3 regions of the Acetobacterium sp. K1/6 genome follow, and region 3 is predicted to be linked to each of the others. Evidence: riboswitches for the same ligand, from Rfam matches in the RefSeq annotation. Region 3 holds a riboswitch; each other region holds the start of a gene.

Region 1 (5,652 bases), on a different contig from region 3:
CAACTCGGATTCCCAAAAGATTATCTTCCACCTGAGCGTTTATTTCACCCGTTTGAACCCGCGACCGTTTAAAGGCAATCCGCATCCGATTCCTGAAATAGGTGGTCGTTAAAAGCATGATCGGCAGGGCGGCAAAAATAATCACTGTCAACCAGATATTAACTGAGCCAAGAATGGCAAATGAAACGCCAATTTTTAAACCGGCAATAAAAAACTCCTCGGGACAATGATGGGCAAATTCCGTCACATCAAAAAGATCAGTGGTGATCCGCGACATCAACTGACCGATTTTGGTGTCGCTATAAAAAGAAAACGACAACTTCTGGAGATGTGAAAAGAGATCCCGGCGCATATCCGTTTCGATTCGGGCGCCCATGACATGGCCCACATCGGCCATAAAGTAGTTAGCCACTCCATCGATAAGCCGCAGTACCAAATATACCAGCCCCAGTTTTAAGATTGTTTCCACCGTCAGACTGGCCAGATCATTGATGGCGGTATTGGTGATAAACCGTACGATCAGGGGCAAAACCAGATCGCATACCGTTGTCAAGGTAGCGCAAAACAGATCCAACAACAGAATCCATTTGTATTTTTGATAATAAGGTATGAAACGTTTGATAAGTTGTGTGTTACTGATTCGCAAAATATTCCTTCTTTCTTAATTGCTACACTTAAAAACTTTGGGCAATTGAAAAACGATTCACGTTTCCCAATTGCCCATTCATGGTCTTTTACTGAAATTTCTTTTATTAACTGATCTTACTGACTGACCTTGCTCTGATCTGTCATGATTTCACTAAGGGATGTTGCCAGACCCGCCAAGCCCTGAATTTCAGAGGGAATAATAATCTTAGTGGCTTTGCCATCAGCTACCTTTTCAAAGGTAGATAAACTCTTAAGGGCAATAACTGACTGAATCGGATTGGCATCATTTAACATCTTGACCCCATTGGCAACCGCTTCCTGAACCTTGACAATGGCTTCTGCTTCACCTTCTGCCCGTCTGATCTGAGCTTCCCGATCCGCTTCGGCACTAAGAATAGCAGCCGCTTTTAAGCCTTCCGCTTGTAAAATTGCCGCTGATTTTTCGCCTTCAGCGACCAGAATGGCACTGGCTTTTTCGCCTTCTGCCTGGAGGATTTTTTCCCGACGTTCCCGCTCTGCCTTCATCTGCCGTTCCATCGCATTCTGGATCGCTTCTGGTGGCATGATGTTTTTAAGTTCTACCCGGTTGATTTTAATCCCCCAGGGATCGGTGGCTTCATCGAGAATTACCCGCATTTTGGTATTAATCACGTCCCGGGATGTCAGTGTTGCATCGAGCTCCATATCACCAATGATGTTACGCAAAGTGGTGGCGGTTAGATTTTCAATGGCTTTCATGGGATTGTCCACCCCATACATATAGAATTTAGGATCGGTAACCTGTAAATAAATTACCGTGTCAATCTGCATCGTAACATTATCCTTGGTAATAACCGGTTGGGGCGGGAAATCCGCGACCCGTTCTTTTAAACTGATTCTTTTTGAAATCCGGTCAAAAATCGGAATTGCGATATGAAAACCGGTCTCCCAGGTGGCATGATAAGCGCCCAATCGTTCCACCACATAGGCATTAGCCTGGGGAACGATCTTCGCATTCACAATAATTACAACAACAAAAATGATAAATAAAACGCCTAAAATAATTAATCCAATCATCTTCTTACCTCCTTTTATTTTATTTCTTCTTCTACCAATTTAACCATGGCTTTAACCCCTTCGATTCCTACCACAGTCACTTTTGCACCAACAGGAATGACTGTATCGTCGTCGACATTTCTGGCAGTCCAAGACTTACCATCAACCTTGATGGCGCCCTGTCCCTTAAGATTATTGATTTCTTCCTCAACAATCCCCTGTTCTTTGAGAATGCGATCAGCATTGGTTGTTATCGTTTTGGGATCCATGTGTTTTTTCAAAAAAGGTTTTGTTCCCAATAATAATCCAACAGAAACCAGAAAGAACAGCGTCATCTGTACCCAAAATGGTGCGCCTAAATAAGCGACGGCCATTGCCACCAGAGAACCAACACAAAACCAGATGGAAACCAGTGCGCCAGCAGTAACCAATTCAACCACCAGAAAAACGACAAATAAAACCAACCAGACAAGAATGATATTCATCTGCTCACCTCCCTCATTCACTTAATTTTATTATAACATAGTTTGTTGTTTTTTTTCTCATGAGTTACACAATCGATTTTTTTTATTTTTTTCTTGCACTTTCATTTTTTAGTGTGTATAATCAAAAGCAAGTAAATAGAAAAGCGAACATATGGTGCCTTAAACATTAAGGAGAATAGGGAATCAGGTGAGAGTCCTGAACGAACCCATCACTGTAAGGGCGGAGCAAACCACAAAAACCACTGTTTTTTTAATGGGAAGGTGTGGCAAAGCGTTAAAACCCCAAGTCAGGAGACCTGCCTATGAATCGATCCTGAATGAACGAAGGTAAAGTTCATGGCTGTTATTTAGAATAAATAACAGCTGTGGACTTTTTTATTTGCCAAAATTTGTTGAGAATCATTCAGGAGGAAACGATGACAATTCTTAAAAAAGCACAAGCCGGTGAGATCACCGCAGAAATGATTTATGTGGCGCAAAAAGAAGGGCTCGATCCCGAAAACATTCGCCAGGGGGTAGCCGTCGGTGAAATCGTCATTCTAAAGAGTTCCCGGCCAAATATCAACCCGGTGGCGGTGGGCAAGGGTCTGTTTACCAAGGTTTCCGCCAGCGTTGGGATGTATGAAATAGATGACACCATCGATGGTGAAATGGCTAAAATCAAACAGGCCGTAAAAGCCGAAGCGGATACGCTGATGGATTTAAGTGTTCGGGGTCCGATTGATGAAATGCGTGAAAAAGTCTTATCCACGGTGGACCGGCCGGTCGGTACCCTACCCCTTTATCAGACCCTGGCTATGGCTCAGGAAAAATATGGCAGTGCTTTAGATATGACCGCGGATGACATGTTCGCGATGATGGAAAAGCATGCCTCCGAAGGCGTCAGCTTTTTAGCCCTGCACTGCGGCACCACCATGGACGTGATCAACCGCGCCAAAGAAGAAGGCCGGATTGATCCACTGGTTAGTTATGGGGGTTCCCATCTGATTGGCTGGATGGTTCACAACCACTGTGAAAATCCCTTTTTTACCCAATATGACCGGGTCCTGGAAATCTGTAAAAAGTATGATGTCGTGCTGAGCTTTGCCGACGGCATGCGCCCCGGCTGTATTGCCGATTCCCTGGACGGCGCCCAGGTTCATGAATTGGTGATCCTCGGCGGTCTGGTTAAAAAGGCCCGGGCGGCCGGGGTTCAAGTGATGGTCAAAGGACCGGGCCATGTGCCCCTGGATCAGATCCAGACCACTGTAAAGTTACAAAAACAACTATGCGGCGGCGCTCCCTACTTTGTCTTCGGCTGTCTGCCCACCGATTCCGGGGCTGGTATGGATCATGTCACTGGCGCCATCGGCGGCGCAATCGCCGCCTATTACGGTGCCGACTTCCTCTGTTACGTCACCCCGGCCGAACATATCGGCATGCCAAATGCCGATGATGTCTATATGGGCGTGATGGCCAGCCGCATCGCCGCCCATGCTGGTGATGTTGGCAAAGGCCATCCGGCAGCGATTGCCTGGGATCTGGAAATGTCCCATGCCCGCCGGGAACTTAATTGGGGCCGGCAGATGGAACTGGCCATCGATACTGAAACCGCCACGAAGGTCTGGAAGGATCGCAGCACCGACTTCGAATCCGAATGCAGCATGTGCGGCGACTTCTGTGCCATGAAAATTGTCGGCAAGTATTTACGAGACGAAAACCAGGAAGCGAGGAACTAATCATGACCCAAATATTAAAAGCTCGACAGGGTAAAATTACCGAAGAAATGGAAATGGTGGCACTCAGCGAAGGCTTCACGCCTGAATTTATCAGAGCCGGAGTAGCTGCCGGCCGGATTGTCATTCCTAAAAATAAATTGCGCAATCGTTCTAAAATCTGCGGCATCGGTGGTGGTCTGGACGTCAAAGTCAACGGTCTGATGGGCACCTCTGGTGATCGGGATGATATGGACATGGAAGTCAAAAAACTAAAAATCATCGAAGCCGCCGGTGCCCACGGTTTTATGGATTTAAGTATGGGTGCCGATATTGATACCATGCGAACCTTAAGTCTAAATAATTCCAACATTGCCGCTGGCTGTGTGCCCGTTTATCAGGCTGCCAAAGAAGCGGCTGATAAACGGGGCCTGATGGTCAATATGACCTCTGATGATCTGTTTGAAGTGGTTGAAAAACAATGTCAGGCCGGTATGGATTTTATGGCCGTGCACTCGGCCCTGAATATGGATCTTCTCAAAATATTAAAAAGAACCGGTCGCGTTGCCGATATCTGTAGCCGTGGTGGATCCTTGCTAACTGGCTGGATGTTCCATAACGATAAAGAAAATCCTCTTTATGCCGAATTTGACCGACTGCTGGAGATTCTCAAAGCGACCGATACGGTACTTAGCATCGGCGACGCCATTCGACCCGGTGCCAATGCTGATTCTCTGGATCAGGCCCACCTGCGCGGCTTAATGGTCGCTGGTGAGCTGACCAAACGGGCCCTGGCGGCCGGGGTTCAGGTGATGGTGGAAGGTCCCGGCCATGTGCCACTAAACCATATTCCCTCAGCGATGCTACTGCAAAAACGACTCTGTTACGATGTACCCTACTATATTTTAGGCTTCCTGGCCACCGATATTGCTCCCGGATATGACAATATTACGGGTTCGATCGGCGGTGCCTTTGCCGGCATGCACGGGGCTGATTTCCTTTGTTACCTGACCCCAGCCGAACACCTGGGTCTGCCCAATGAGGAAGATGTCCGCATCGGTGTCGAAACGACCCGGATCGCCGCCAATGCGGCCAATGTCTTAAAGCGCGGCGGCGCGGCCTGGAACCGCGATCTGGCGATGTCCCGGGCCCGGGTTTCCCGCAATCAGGAAGAACAGATCAAAAACGCCATCAATCAAGCCAATCTGATCGCTGCCTTTGCGGCTCAAAAGCCTTCCCATGGTTGTGCTGTCTGTGCCGACAGTAAATGTCCGGCGGATGTCGCGGCGGAGTTTTTTGGGATATCCTAAACGAGTAAACCCTTTGTGACGGGTAGCTTACCCGCCCCACGAAAAAACAAGCGTTTATTATCCAAAAGCGTCACCCATCATTCCGTAAGGGTTTGTAATACAAGCCCTTACAAGCCTCACCAATATAGTGATAAAATCAATCGTACGTTTCATTTATTACTAAGTAGAAAGGATAATTACCATGATCGAAACCAAATATACCTTAACACACGTCATCGACCATACCGAACCGGCTGACCCCAAGTGGCGTCAGGCCGCCCGCGATCATATAGAAAAATTAGCGATTCCGCCCTGGAGTCTCGGTCAGCTGCTGGTTGTCGCTGAACAGTTGGCCGGGATTCAACGCACCATCCGACCCAATGTCGATAAAAAAATGGTCATCACCATGGCCGGAGATCACGGTGTGGTGGCCGAAGGGGTTTCTGCCTTCCCTCAGGAGGTGACTCCACAGATGGTGGAAAACTTTGTCAAAGGCGGAGC
Region 2 (5,652 bases), on a different contig from region 3:
TTTCGCCACAGCCCGCTAACAGACTGACCATCAGCAAACACATACTGATAATTAAGACACGTTTTAATCTGTTTTTCATTCTTCCTGTCTCCTTTAAGATTTAATCAATTTATTTAGTTAGTTTGTTCAGCAGATAGGCCGCTCCACGAAAACCCATTAAACCCGGCTGATCTTCAGTGAACCCGGCAATTTTGGGATGGGCAACCTGAATCCGATCCACGCTCGGCAGGTCTCTGATTTGCAACCCATCTGCCAGAACCAGAACGTCCTGATGACTTCTGAGTTTTTCATAGGCCGACTGACTGATCACCGACAACTCGGTGGAACGGGAGCACCAACTGCTCTTTAGAAAATATACTTCAAGATTCAGCTCGTCTTTAAAAAACTCAGCTAAACCCCGGACGCTATCTTCATGGCCACAAAGTACGATGGTTTTTCCCGAATTCTTTTGAATGACCTGTTCCTTGGCTATTTTCAGTGCTGTTACGGCCTGATGAACGGCGGCATAATCGGCCTTCTGGTTAATAACACGTTCAATCTTCTGCAGCCAGGCCCGGGTTCCTACCAACCCGTAAGGCCGGCCATCAACATAGGGAATCTCGAACCGCTGCTGCAGATCTTGTGCGAGCGCCAGTCCCTCCTGCCGGAGCACCAGATTTACCACCGCCTGCCCGATATTTCTGCAACTGGCGACACTGGTGTTTCCGGAAAGGTTGCAATTAAGTTCCATAGCAAAACACTTTGCCATCATGTCTTTAATTTCAGCGGCTTCGGCCAGATGATTGTATTCATCGGCACAGCAGCCGATGATGTTAAACCGATTCTTTTTAGGCCGATTTTTAATGGCTATCTGACCCAGTAAACGCAATGCCGTTTCAATCCCCACGGTCCAGTCGTTTTTCAGACCACCTCCTTTAATTGTTATCAGTTTGGCGTCAATGTGCGGTTTGATTTCATGGCAGATGCCATCAAGATCCACCCCGATCACCGCGGCCACTGATGAATCCAGAACCACAATCACTTCGGGGTGAAGGCGCTGATCAATTTCCATCAAGACCTGATTGAGCCGGTCATAGTTACCAAACACCACGACATCCTCATCCATTGTGGTGGTGTAAAAGCTGGCCTGCGCCGCATTCCCGAATTCTTTTAACGATTCCAGCAAATAGCGGGTCGTGCCCTCCGGCCCGAACTCCACAATCACCAGCTCCCTGACGCCGCTGAGGGCCCACAGCAAACCCATCCGTTCCGATGGGACGGGATAATTGTTAGAAAGATACATCCGGTGCACCTCCCGCTAAAACTGATTTGACCGCCGCCAGTGCCCAGGTGATCGCTTCATAGCCAATTTTTCCCGGTGGCACGAGTCGTTCCAGGTGCAAGATTCCCAATTGTTTTAAATAATCCACCGGTCCAAAACCAATGTATAAATCCGGTAAAAGTTCCGGCATCAGACTGACTGCCGCATTGGGATTGGCTACGTAATTCACATAGGGATCCCAACCCTGATCGAGAATCCGATCAATCTGCTCCTGACTGTTATCCGTGAGCCGATAGGCGTTAATCAGCAGTGGCACCATTCCCAGGGAGGTCAGAAATGCCGCCGCTTCAAAGGCATCCGGCGGCCGACCACCATTGACAAAGCTTTTTCCGGCCAGCACCTGCCGCGCCTCTTGCAGCTGCGAAACGGCGTTTTGATGAGCTTTTTCAATTATTTTTTGAATCGAGATACCCAAATGTCCTGCCAGCTGCTGGTAACCTGATCGGATCTTATCCAGCTCAAAAGAGGGTTCAAAGAAAACGTAGGGAGTGCCAAACTGGTCTTCCAAGGCCATTGCCAGTTCCCGACCGACCTCGCTGGTGACGATATTCAGGGCCGCCGCCGGGGCGCTCTGAAGGGCTTCAATGTTACAGGGTTCCGGAATGATCAGATGAAGCGTAATCCCGTTTTGCGTAAGCAGTCCCAGCAGTTCCGAATCCTTCAGAGAGCCTTCGATTCCGGCATGAAAATTTCGTCCCAACAGATTAACCGTTCCCGGTTTGACCGTTTGCGGTTTCATCAGCCGGACCATTGCTTTCATGGTCTGGGACACCGCCACCCCAAATTCATTGCAGTTTCGGTCATAATGGGCCACATGAATGGGCAGAATCGGAATGCCACATTCCTTTTCGGCGGCTTGACTAATGGCTTCCAGATCTTCACCGATAATTTCAGGAATGCAGGTGCTGACTAAAAAAATACAACGGATCCGGGGATCTTTGGCGATCTGCAGCAAGGCTGTCAGGATGCCATCGCGACTGCCAAAAATAATATCGGTGTCTTCAAAGACACCGGCAAAAAACCGCTCGTAGCCCGGTTCTTCACTGTGGTAGATGCAGCTGTTTCGGGCATACCAGGTGCATTCAGCCGTTCCGACGACCAGGACAGCCGCTTCTCTGATCAGCGGCGCTGCTACGGCCACCCCGAAGGTTGGACAAAAAACCCCACATGAAATAGCCACCGACGCCCCATAAATATCCTTATTATGGTTAATTTCTGACAGTCTGTTTAAACGCATGCTGCTGCCCTCCCGGCGGTTTTTTCACAGTCAAACAATTTATCCGCCAGCGCCGCATAGGATCGCGCCTGAGGGCTTTCCGGAAAGGCCTCAATCACGGTTTGATGTAAGGCTTCGGCCTGTTGCACCAGTGGATCGCGTTCAATCGTGTGGAGAATTGCGGTGTCAATTTCCCGGGCGGACTGAGCAACAATAGCCGCTTCATTGACAATCCCCTTCTTATTGAGGATCAGCCCCTTCAGACTGGCATATCCCCGGGAACCAAAAGATCGCACCGCAGCAGCAATATTATCGGCGGCATAAAGCGACATGCTTTCTCCCGAAGTCACAATGCAAACGCTGTCGGCATAGCCATTACGGATCGGCATGGCAAAACCGCCACAGACCACATCTCCCAACACATCGTAAATGACGACATCCGGGTTATAAACATCATTGGCTTTCAATTCAGCCAGTTTTTCAAAGGCCGCAATAATTCCCCGACCGGCACAGCCGATTCCAGGTTTTGGTCCACCAGCTTCGACACAGAGGACCCCGCCACTGCCAGTAAATACAAGATCAGAAAGTCTCGTAGCTATATCCTTATCCCGAATCACTTCCAGCACTGTCGGGATGCGTTTTCCGCCAGTCAGGTTGATGGTTGAATCTGATTTAGGATCACACCCGATCTGCATCACTGTTAACCCTTTTTGGGCCAAAGCCGCGGAAAGATTGGACACCGTGGTTGATTTTCCAATTCCCCCTTTACCATAAATCGCTATTCTTTCCAAAATTTACCTCCATTTTTTCCTAAATAAAAAAACCGCAGTTATCATAATGACAACTGCAGCTCCGTATTTATGCTGAATTTAAAACACAAAGAAATGGCATCGCTACGCCTTTCTTTGTTCTTCACCTATTCTGTAATCACGCAGAATAAAAGAATATCCACACAGGCAGGTTTTCTGACTCAAGCGTCTTCATTTTTCCTACCTTCCCAAATGATCAGTGGTATTCCTGGAAAAACTCCTCTTATACAGCGGCGGTACCGTACAGGATTTTCACCTGTTTCCCTATTATGCCGGCATTGCTATGCCAGCCACCTCTATTTCTGATTTAATTGTATGCCTAGTATACAACTAACCAGTTACCGCGTCAAGTCTTTTATTTAGTCTCAACAAACATTTCTGATGCCGATTTTACGACAATATCGCCGATATCTTGCAGGGTTAACGTTTATAAAAGGCGACAATTTCTGCGACCACCCGCTCCAGCTCTGGCTCCGAAAGGCTAAAGTATAATGGCAGCCGCAGCAACCGCAGGCTTTCGTTGCTGGTAAAGCGGTCGGCACCGTGAAAGCGTCCGAATTTCTGGCCGCCGGGGGTTTCATGGAGGGGGGTATAGTGAAAGGCGGTACAGATCTGATGCTGCTTGAGCCAGTGAATCAGATCGTTCCGTTCCTGCTGACTGGCGGTTTTGATATAAAACAGATGACCATTATGCTGGCAGTGTTCCGGCACTACCGGCAGCTCAATATAGCCAGCCGCAACCAGCGGTTTTAACCGTTCATAATAGTGCTGCCACAGGTTCAGCCGCTGCCGGTTAACCATTTCGGCGGCTTCCAGCTGAGCCAGAAGATGAGCCGCGTTGAGTTCGCTGGGTAAATAGGAGGAACCCAGATCGACCCAGGAATATTTGTCCACCCGGCCCGCCAGAAAATCATGGCGGTTGGTGCCCTTGTCGCGGATAATTGTGGCCTGCTCGATTAGATCCTCGCGATTAATCAGTAGGGCGCCACCTTCCCCCATGGTGTAGTTTTTGGTTTCATGGAAGCTGTAACAGCCCAGATCTCCGATGCTTCCCAGGGCTTTATTTCTGTAGCTGGCCATCACACCTTGCGCCGCATCCTCCACCACCAACAGATCGTGGCGTCTGGCAATAGCCATAATCGCATCCATCTCGCAGCCAATGCCACCGTAATGGACCGGCACCATCACCTTCGTGCGGGACGTGATAGCGGCTTCAATCAGGGTTTCGTCAATGTTTAAGGTATCCGGCCGGATATCAACAAAGACAATGGTGGCACCGCGCAGGGCAAAGGCATTGGCGGTGGTCACAAAGGTGAAGGCCGGCATGATCACCTCATCTCCGGGCTTGATGCCGGCCAGCAGGGCCGTCATTTCCAGAGCCGCGGTGCCGGAGTTCGTTAAAAAAGCCCCGGGGATCTGGGCGTTTTGACACAACCAGTCCGAACAGGCTTTCGTAAAAGGGCCATCCCCACCAATCTGATGATTTTTAGTGATGGCCGCTTTTATATATTTTATTTCGGTTCCCAAATAAAGGGGCATATTAAATGGTATCATGGTCATTTCCTCTTTTGTCTTAATCTGGTGAATGATTGGGGACTTGACCGGTTCTTTAAACGTCAATCAAATCCAGGATTTCTTCTTTCAGGGCCAAATAGCTTGCATCCACTTGAACCCGTCCGGTGCGTTTATCAACCCGGTCACAAAAATCGACGGTAAATTCCTGAATAATGGTGCCGGGACTTTTGGACATCACCAGCAGGCGGGTGCCCAGCGACAGGGCTTCGTCCACATCATGGGTGATCATAAAAATGGTGTTCTGATCATCCTTCCAGATTTTTCGCACCAGTTGCTGCATATGAATCCGGGTCAGTGCATCCAAAGCGCCAAAGGGTTCATCCAGTAGCAGAATCGCTGGCTCATTGGCCAGTGCCCGGGCCAGCGCCACCCGCTGTTTCATCCCCCCGGACAGTTGAAAGGGCGGCTGATCGGCCACCTCCAGCAGATGCACCTGGGTCAGATAATGGTTGGCAATCCGGGTGATCTCGTCTTTGGGAAGCCCTTTTATTTTAGGGCCAAACTCGACATTTTTACGGACACTCATCCAGGGATAAAGAGACGCCGACTGAAAAACCACACCCCGTTGACGGTCCGGCCCTGAAACCGGCTGACCCTGCATTAAAAAGGTGCCCTCACTCGGCAGGGTAAACCCGGCAATAACATTAAGCAGGGTGCTTTTTCCGCAACCCGAAGGTCCCAAGACACAGATGAAATCATGCTGATTGATCTTCAGATTTACCCCATCCAGG
Region 3 (5,652 bases):
AATATTGCAAAATCGTTGAAAAAGAAGTGGCATTTTTAGAAGGCGTAAAAAAACTCAAGGGTTTACTAACTCAGTCCATCACCCATTCCTTTGAACAGGAGAATCATATTTGGGGAGAGGTTCCCAAACTCAGTCATCAGGTATCCTATATCAAAGAATCAATTGATGGAACCAGCTTGTATGCATCGCTGGTGAAAAAAGACTGTATCGATGACTATACCTATCATTCGGAAATGTTGTTGTTGATTTCTGGTTTGCTCAGCCCGACTAAAACTGCAGAACTCCAGTCGCACCCCAGTGATGTGATGGTACCGGGCATTCTGGAAGCGGCGGTGCTGGAAAATGAAATAAAAAACAACCAAAGCAGTTTGATGAGTGTTGAAAATGAATCAAGGGCCCTGATCGAGGCCTTGATGGGGGATTACATAGAGCCGGGGCTGGCGGGCTCACCCCGGGATGGACTGGGGCGGATTATGCCAACCGGGCGAAATTTTTACTTGATGGATACCCAAAAAGTTCCCACCAAATCGGCCTATGCCATTGGGGTGGAAATGGCGGATCAATTAATTCGTCAACATCAAAAAGACACCGGACAATTTCCCGAAAAGGTGGCCATGAACATGATTTCCACCGACATCTCGATGACCAATGGAGAACAGCTTTCTCAGGTTCTGGCCTTATTGGGCGTTACACCGGTCTGGAATGAATCGGGGATTGTGATGGATGTCAAGGCGATTCCATTAGAAGCACTGGGACGGCCGAGAATTGACGTGATCATCCGGATTTCCGGCGTTTTAAGAGATTCCTATCCCGATCTGATTGCCTTGATGGATCAGGCAGTGCAAATGGTGGCTGTGCTTAACGAACCAGAAAGCTTAAATTTTGTTCGCCGCAATGCCTTAAAAACAATCAATGAACTGGCAGGAACAGAAGAAGTGGCCCAGGAAACGAGGTGGCGGCGTGCCACCATGCGGATCTTTGGCGACAAGCCGGGAACCTACGGCTCTGGCGTAGATCTGGCCTTAAAAGCCAGTGCCTGGGAGTCGGAAGATGAGTTGGCCAAGGTGTTTACCTCATTTTCGGGTTATGCCTATGGCGATGGTTTAAACGGAGCGGTGTCCCATAAAGAATTTGTGGATAACGTTAAGTCGGCGGAGCTTGTTTTTGAAACCTCAGTGAGTAATCGGTATGACCTGCTTTCATCTGGCTATAGCGCTTCGGTGATCGGCGGTTTTAACATGGTCAAAAATCAGTTTGATCAGGATGCGCTCAAACAATATCACGGGACCTCCAACAATAAAGAAAAGGTAGTTATTACAACAATGGCAGATGAGCTCAATCGCATTGTCGAAGGCACCTTATTTAATCCGCTCTGGAACCGCTCAGTAATGGACAAGGGCTATCGTGGTGCCGCCGAGGTAATGCGAAAGGCGCAAACCATTTTTAGCTGGAAGTGTACCACCAAAAATGTTGATGACAGGGCTATTGATGAAATCGTTAAGACCTATCTCGGTGATCCGGAAATGGCAAGCTGGCTTAGCCAGGAGAATAGCTTTGCCATTGAGGAAATGTCAAGACGATTTCTGGAGCTCCACCAACGACAAAAATGGAATCCTAGTCTCGAGGCATTAGAAATTTTAACAAATATTTATATGAAAATTGAGGGTGATATGGAAGAGCTGATGGAAGAATCCCAGGGTGATTACCAGGGCGGGACAATCGAAATTGTCGGTCACCAGGATGTGGAAGCATGGAACAAAAGTATTCAGGAAGTGGATGCCCTGTTCGATTCAGAGAAAAGTCTGTAAAAAGAAGTGATGGGTGAGATCACAATTTTTAAGACGTGTAACGGAGGTGGTTATTATTTCAAAAGAAAGTGTGCTAATTGTCCTTTGGACTACCGGTCGCTGTAATCTGGCCTGCGAATACTGTTATGCCGGTTTAACCCATCTAAAAGCGGATATGGATTTTGAGACCGCGGCTCAGACGCTGGATCTGTTTTCCGATCATTATATGAAAATTCAGTTCGCCGGGGGAGAACCGCTGCTGAACTACCCTTTAATCTGTCAAGTGGTTTCTTATGTGAAGGAAAAAAATTACAATGCCAGCTTTCAGATGCAGACCAACGGCATCTGCATTACCCCGGAGATTGCCGTGGGCCTGAAAAAAATGAGGATTGCCTTAGGGGTCAGTCTTGATGGTCCCCCGGAGGTGAATGAGTTTACCCGGGGAAGGACAAGAGACGTGATTGCCGGGATTGGGTGTCTGGCTAATGAAGGAATCAAAATCAATCTCAACAGCGTGGTGACCAGTCACAGCATCACACAGCTTCCCAAGCTGGTCAGTTTCGCCTATTATTTGGGTAATGTAGGCGGGATTGGCCTTGATTTATTGCGGGATGCAGGGCGCGCCAGAGACCAGCGGGCGATCATCAAAAAAGCCACCCCAGAGCAAATCAAGACAGCGTTGACGAAAATGGTTGAGACTGCTGAGGAATTATATCGGCTGACTGGTAAAAAAATTGTGATCCGTGAGGTTCATGAAGCGAAGCAGCGGTTGAAAATGACCTCGTGCAACAAGGAATACTGTTATGCATCCTGCGGTAGATCCTATGTCGTGCTGCCTTGTGGCGATGTTTACCCTTGCGGATCACTAATTGAAAATCCGAAATATTTTATGGGGAATGTGGTAAAAGCGCGCCCCTTAAAAAACGTTGTCATTGTAAAGGCAGAATCGCAAGGCTGTAAAACATGTGACTATTATAGCATCTGTCCCGGGGGCTGTCCCTCGCGCCTGATCTTAAATGATGAAAAAAAACAGGACACCTCGCTGGACTGCGTGTTAAAAAAGGCCGCCTTTGAGCTGGCCAGACAATAACAAGGCTTGGTGAAGTGGGAAACGATTAAGACGCAAGTTTAGCAATCATATCGCTGTTTGAAAGTAAGTCTACGGCAGGTCGTTTGCTTAATGATCAAAAGCGACATACGCCTGAATAACCGTCTTAAGTTCAGAGACCCCTTCGCCGGTCAATGCACTTACCGGGTGAATCTTATCAGGGTGGACTCCGGCATAAGTCAGGTAGCGTAGACTTCGCTTGAGGTTACAGTGTTTATGATCAATTTTGGTAATAACCCCAATTACGGGGATGTTATAGGTACAGACAAAATTAGGTGGAACCGAGTTTTGGTGATCGGTGCTGGAATTAATTAGAATAATCAGCCCCGCATCACAGGTTACATTAATGGCCTGAGGACGAAAACAGGGTAATTCAACAAATTCGCCAGGGGTATCAATAAAATGATCAGAATAACTGACCTGCTGGGTTTTCCCATAGGTAATAAATTCATTGGTCAGCCGTAAAAATAGGGTGGTTTTACCGCTACCGATCCGTCCGATGAGGGCGATGCGATTTTTATTATTGGCCATAAATAAATCCTCCAGTCTGCAAAAAACAAAAAAACCTTTTTTAAAAAAGGTTTGCAAATACGGAGTTGTTTCCGTGACGCCTGCAGTTGATCGGTGGGGCGTCATTTCGTTTTATTCTCACATTTTGCAGCCTTCTTTGAAGCTTCAAACAGATCGTGTTTTGACAAAAATATCCTGACTCAGAGGGACATCATACACACAGCCTTCTTGGTTAACCCAATGACTGAATGCGTCCATATTCTTCTCCTTACAGTAGCAAAGAAACTGTCGCGGATTTTTACCGCGTTCCTTTTGTAAACACTTTTTCTAGTTTATTATAGTCTAAAATCGGTCAATAATCAAGCACCTTGATCATTTTTAAAAGGACCAAGGATTAATACAAGTGAAGAAATTTGGCTGCTTGCGAAGAAAAAGGGTTGGTTACTTGACATATGCCAATAACCTATTATATAATTCAAAACATATCTAAACGTTACAAAACAATACTAAAGTAATGAAAAGGAGATGTGATGAAGAGCGTTAAGAATTGGTTAGTGGTATTATTGGTAATGGGAATAATTATCAGCTTGGTATCAGGTTGTAGCAGTAAGGCTGACGGAGCGCAAGAGAAAGTTGCTGAAAGTCAAAGTCTCGCTGGTCAAATCTTGTTTGTGTACTGTGGGGCTGGCATGACCAAGCCTTTCGGGGAAATTGCCGATAAATTCAAAACAGAAACCGGTTGTGAAATGGAAGTTGTTTATGCCAATGCGGCCCAGCTTCAGAATCAGATTAAGACAACTGGTGAAGGGGATTTGTTTATTGCCGGCTCCGCTGATGAATTGGCACCAGTTAAAGATTTTGTTACAAAAAGTAAAGAACTGGTCAAACACATCCCTGTATTGGCTGTAAAAAGCGGAAACCCACTGGGAATTTCCGGCTTAAACGATCTAGCAAAAGAAGGGGTGGAAGTTGTGCTGGGTGATGGCGATGCCACGCCAATTGGTAAGATTGCCAATAAAGCGTTAACAGATCTGGGGATTTTAAGCAATGTCAATGTCATTGCCCGGGCAGCCACAGCACCGGAAATATTTAATGCCCTGTCCGTTGATGAATGCGATGCGATTATTGTCTGGAAAGAAAATGTGACTGGTTCCGCCACCGAAATTGTCAAGACAACGGATCTGGATACCTATGTCAAAAAAGTTCCGGCGGCACAATTAAGCAGCAGTAAAAATACCGAAACACTGGATGCGTTTATGACATTCTTAGATTCGGATTCTGCAAAAGCGATATGGGAAAACTATGGATACGAAGTAGTTAATTAAACGATCTGATGAGGGAACGATTTTCAGTATTTAGTTTATTTGAAATCATTACAATCGTCATTACGGTCATAGTTATTAGCTTTACCTCAGTACTGATAGTGGCAATCGTCTTAAAAGGGTTACCCTATTTGGGTCAGGCATTTTATTCAGAAGAAGTGCAATTCGCTGTTAAAATGAGCCTGTTCACCGCAAGTATATCCACAATCATTTGTATGGTGCTCGCCATTCCCACCGCATATGCATTAACACGGACTGCGTTTCCCTTTAAAAAACTGTGTCAGATGATGATTGAACTGCCATTATCGATGCCCTATCTGGTTTTGGGTCTTAGTTTATTAATTATTTTTTCGTCAGACTTTGGTAAGGCCCTTAAAGAGTTGGGATTTAAGGTTGTCTTTGATAAAAATGGTATCATTATTGCTCAAACCGTTGTCAATCTTCCCTATGTAGTCCGATTTATTCGGACCGCATTTGAGGAAGTTGATGAGCGACTGGAGTTTATTTCCGGCAGTCTGGGAGCGACGAAGTGGGAACGCTTCATAACCATTACCTTACCGCTATCCAAGAATGCCATTATCACAACTATTATTTTAGCCTGGTCAAGGGGCCTCGGCGAATTTGGGGCGACGCTGATGTTAGTAGGAGCCACCCGGATGAAAACAGAAACCCTGACGACATCCGTTTATTTAAATCTGGCAACCGGGGATACCGGTGCTTCCATGGCATCGGCAACAATTATTCTGATTATTTCGCTGATTTCTCTTTTTCTGACCAACTGGATTGGCAGGAAAAATCCCCAGGAGAGCAGGATGAAGGACGTGAACCGATGATTAATACAATGGTTGAAATTAAAGACTACTCCATTAAATTAGGAACCTTTCAATTGAATAATATCAATTTAAACATTCGTGAAAAAGAAATC

The links. A riboswitch is a leader RNA that binds a small molecule or an ion and turns the genes downstream of it on or off. The one in region 3 is predicted to bind cobalamin.
Region 1: linked by a shared signal. The riboswitch ahead of thiC (phosphomethylpyrimidine synthase ThiC) and the one ahead of U2P91_RS13240 (EutP/PduV family microcompartment system protein) in region 3 are both predicted to bind cobalamin.
Region 2: linked by a shared signal. The riboswitch ahead of U2P91_RS12520 (AAA family ATPase) and the one ahead of U2P91_RS13240 (EutP/PduV family microcompartment system protein) in region 3 are both predicted to bind cobalamin.

What each region holds. Positions count from the first base shown of each region.
Region 1 covers NZ_JAXQGA010000007.1:187,374-193,025, reverse strand. The annotation lists gene U2P91_RS08560 (ABC transporter ATP-binding protein) at 1-640, opposite strand, end outside; gene U2P91_RS08555 (SPFH domain-containing protein) at 763-1,704, opposite strand; gene U2P91_RS08550 (NfeD family protein) at 1,719-2,168, opposite strand; cobalamin riboswitch at 2,304-2,487, shown strand; gene thiC (phosphomethylpyrimidine synthase ThiC) at 2,585-3,886, shown strand; gene bzaB (B12 lower ligand biosynthesis ThiC-like protein BzaB) at 3,889-5,172, shown strand; gene cobT (nicotinate-nucleotide--dimethylbenzimidazole phosphoribosyltransferase) at 5,354-5,652, shown strand, end outside.
Region 2 covers NZ_JAXQGA010000014.1:22,217-27,868, forward strand. The annotation lists gene U2P91_RS12505 (ABC transporter substrate-binding protein) at 1-79, opposite strand, end outside; gene U2P91_RS12510 (nitrogenase component 1) at 110-1,282, opposite strand; gene U2P91_RS12515 (nitrogenase component 1) at 1,269-2,558, opposite strand; gene U2P91_RS12520 (AAA family ATPase) at 2,549-3,328, opposite strand; cobalamin riboswitch at 3,475-3,659, opposite strand; gene rffA (dTDP-4-amino-4,6-dideoxygalactose transaminase) at 3,767-4,900, opposite strand; gene U2P91_RS12530 (ABC transporter ATP-binding protein) at 4,956-5,652, opposite strand, start outside.
Region 3 covers NZ_JAXQGA010000016.1:4,816-10,467, forward strand. The annotation lists gene U2P91_RS13230 (cobaltochelatase subunit CobN) at 1-1,808, shown strand, start outside; gene U2P91_RS13235 (radical SAM/SPASM domain-containing protein) at 1,822-2,877, shown strand; gene U2P91_RS13240 (EutP/PduV family microcompartment system protein) at 2,965-3,426, opposite strand; cobalamin riboswitch at 3,573-3,758, opposite strand; gene modA (molybdate ABC transporter substrate-binding protein) at 3,936-4,730, shown strand; gene U2P91_RS13250 (ABC transporter permease) at 4,739-5,560, shown strand; gene U2P91_RS13255 (ATP-binding cassette domain-containing protein) at 5,557-5,652, shown strand, end outside.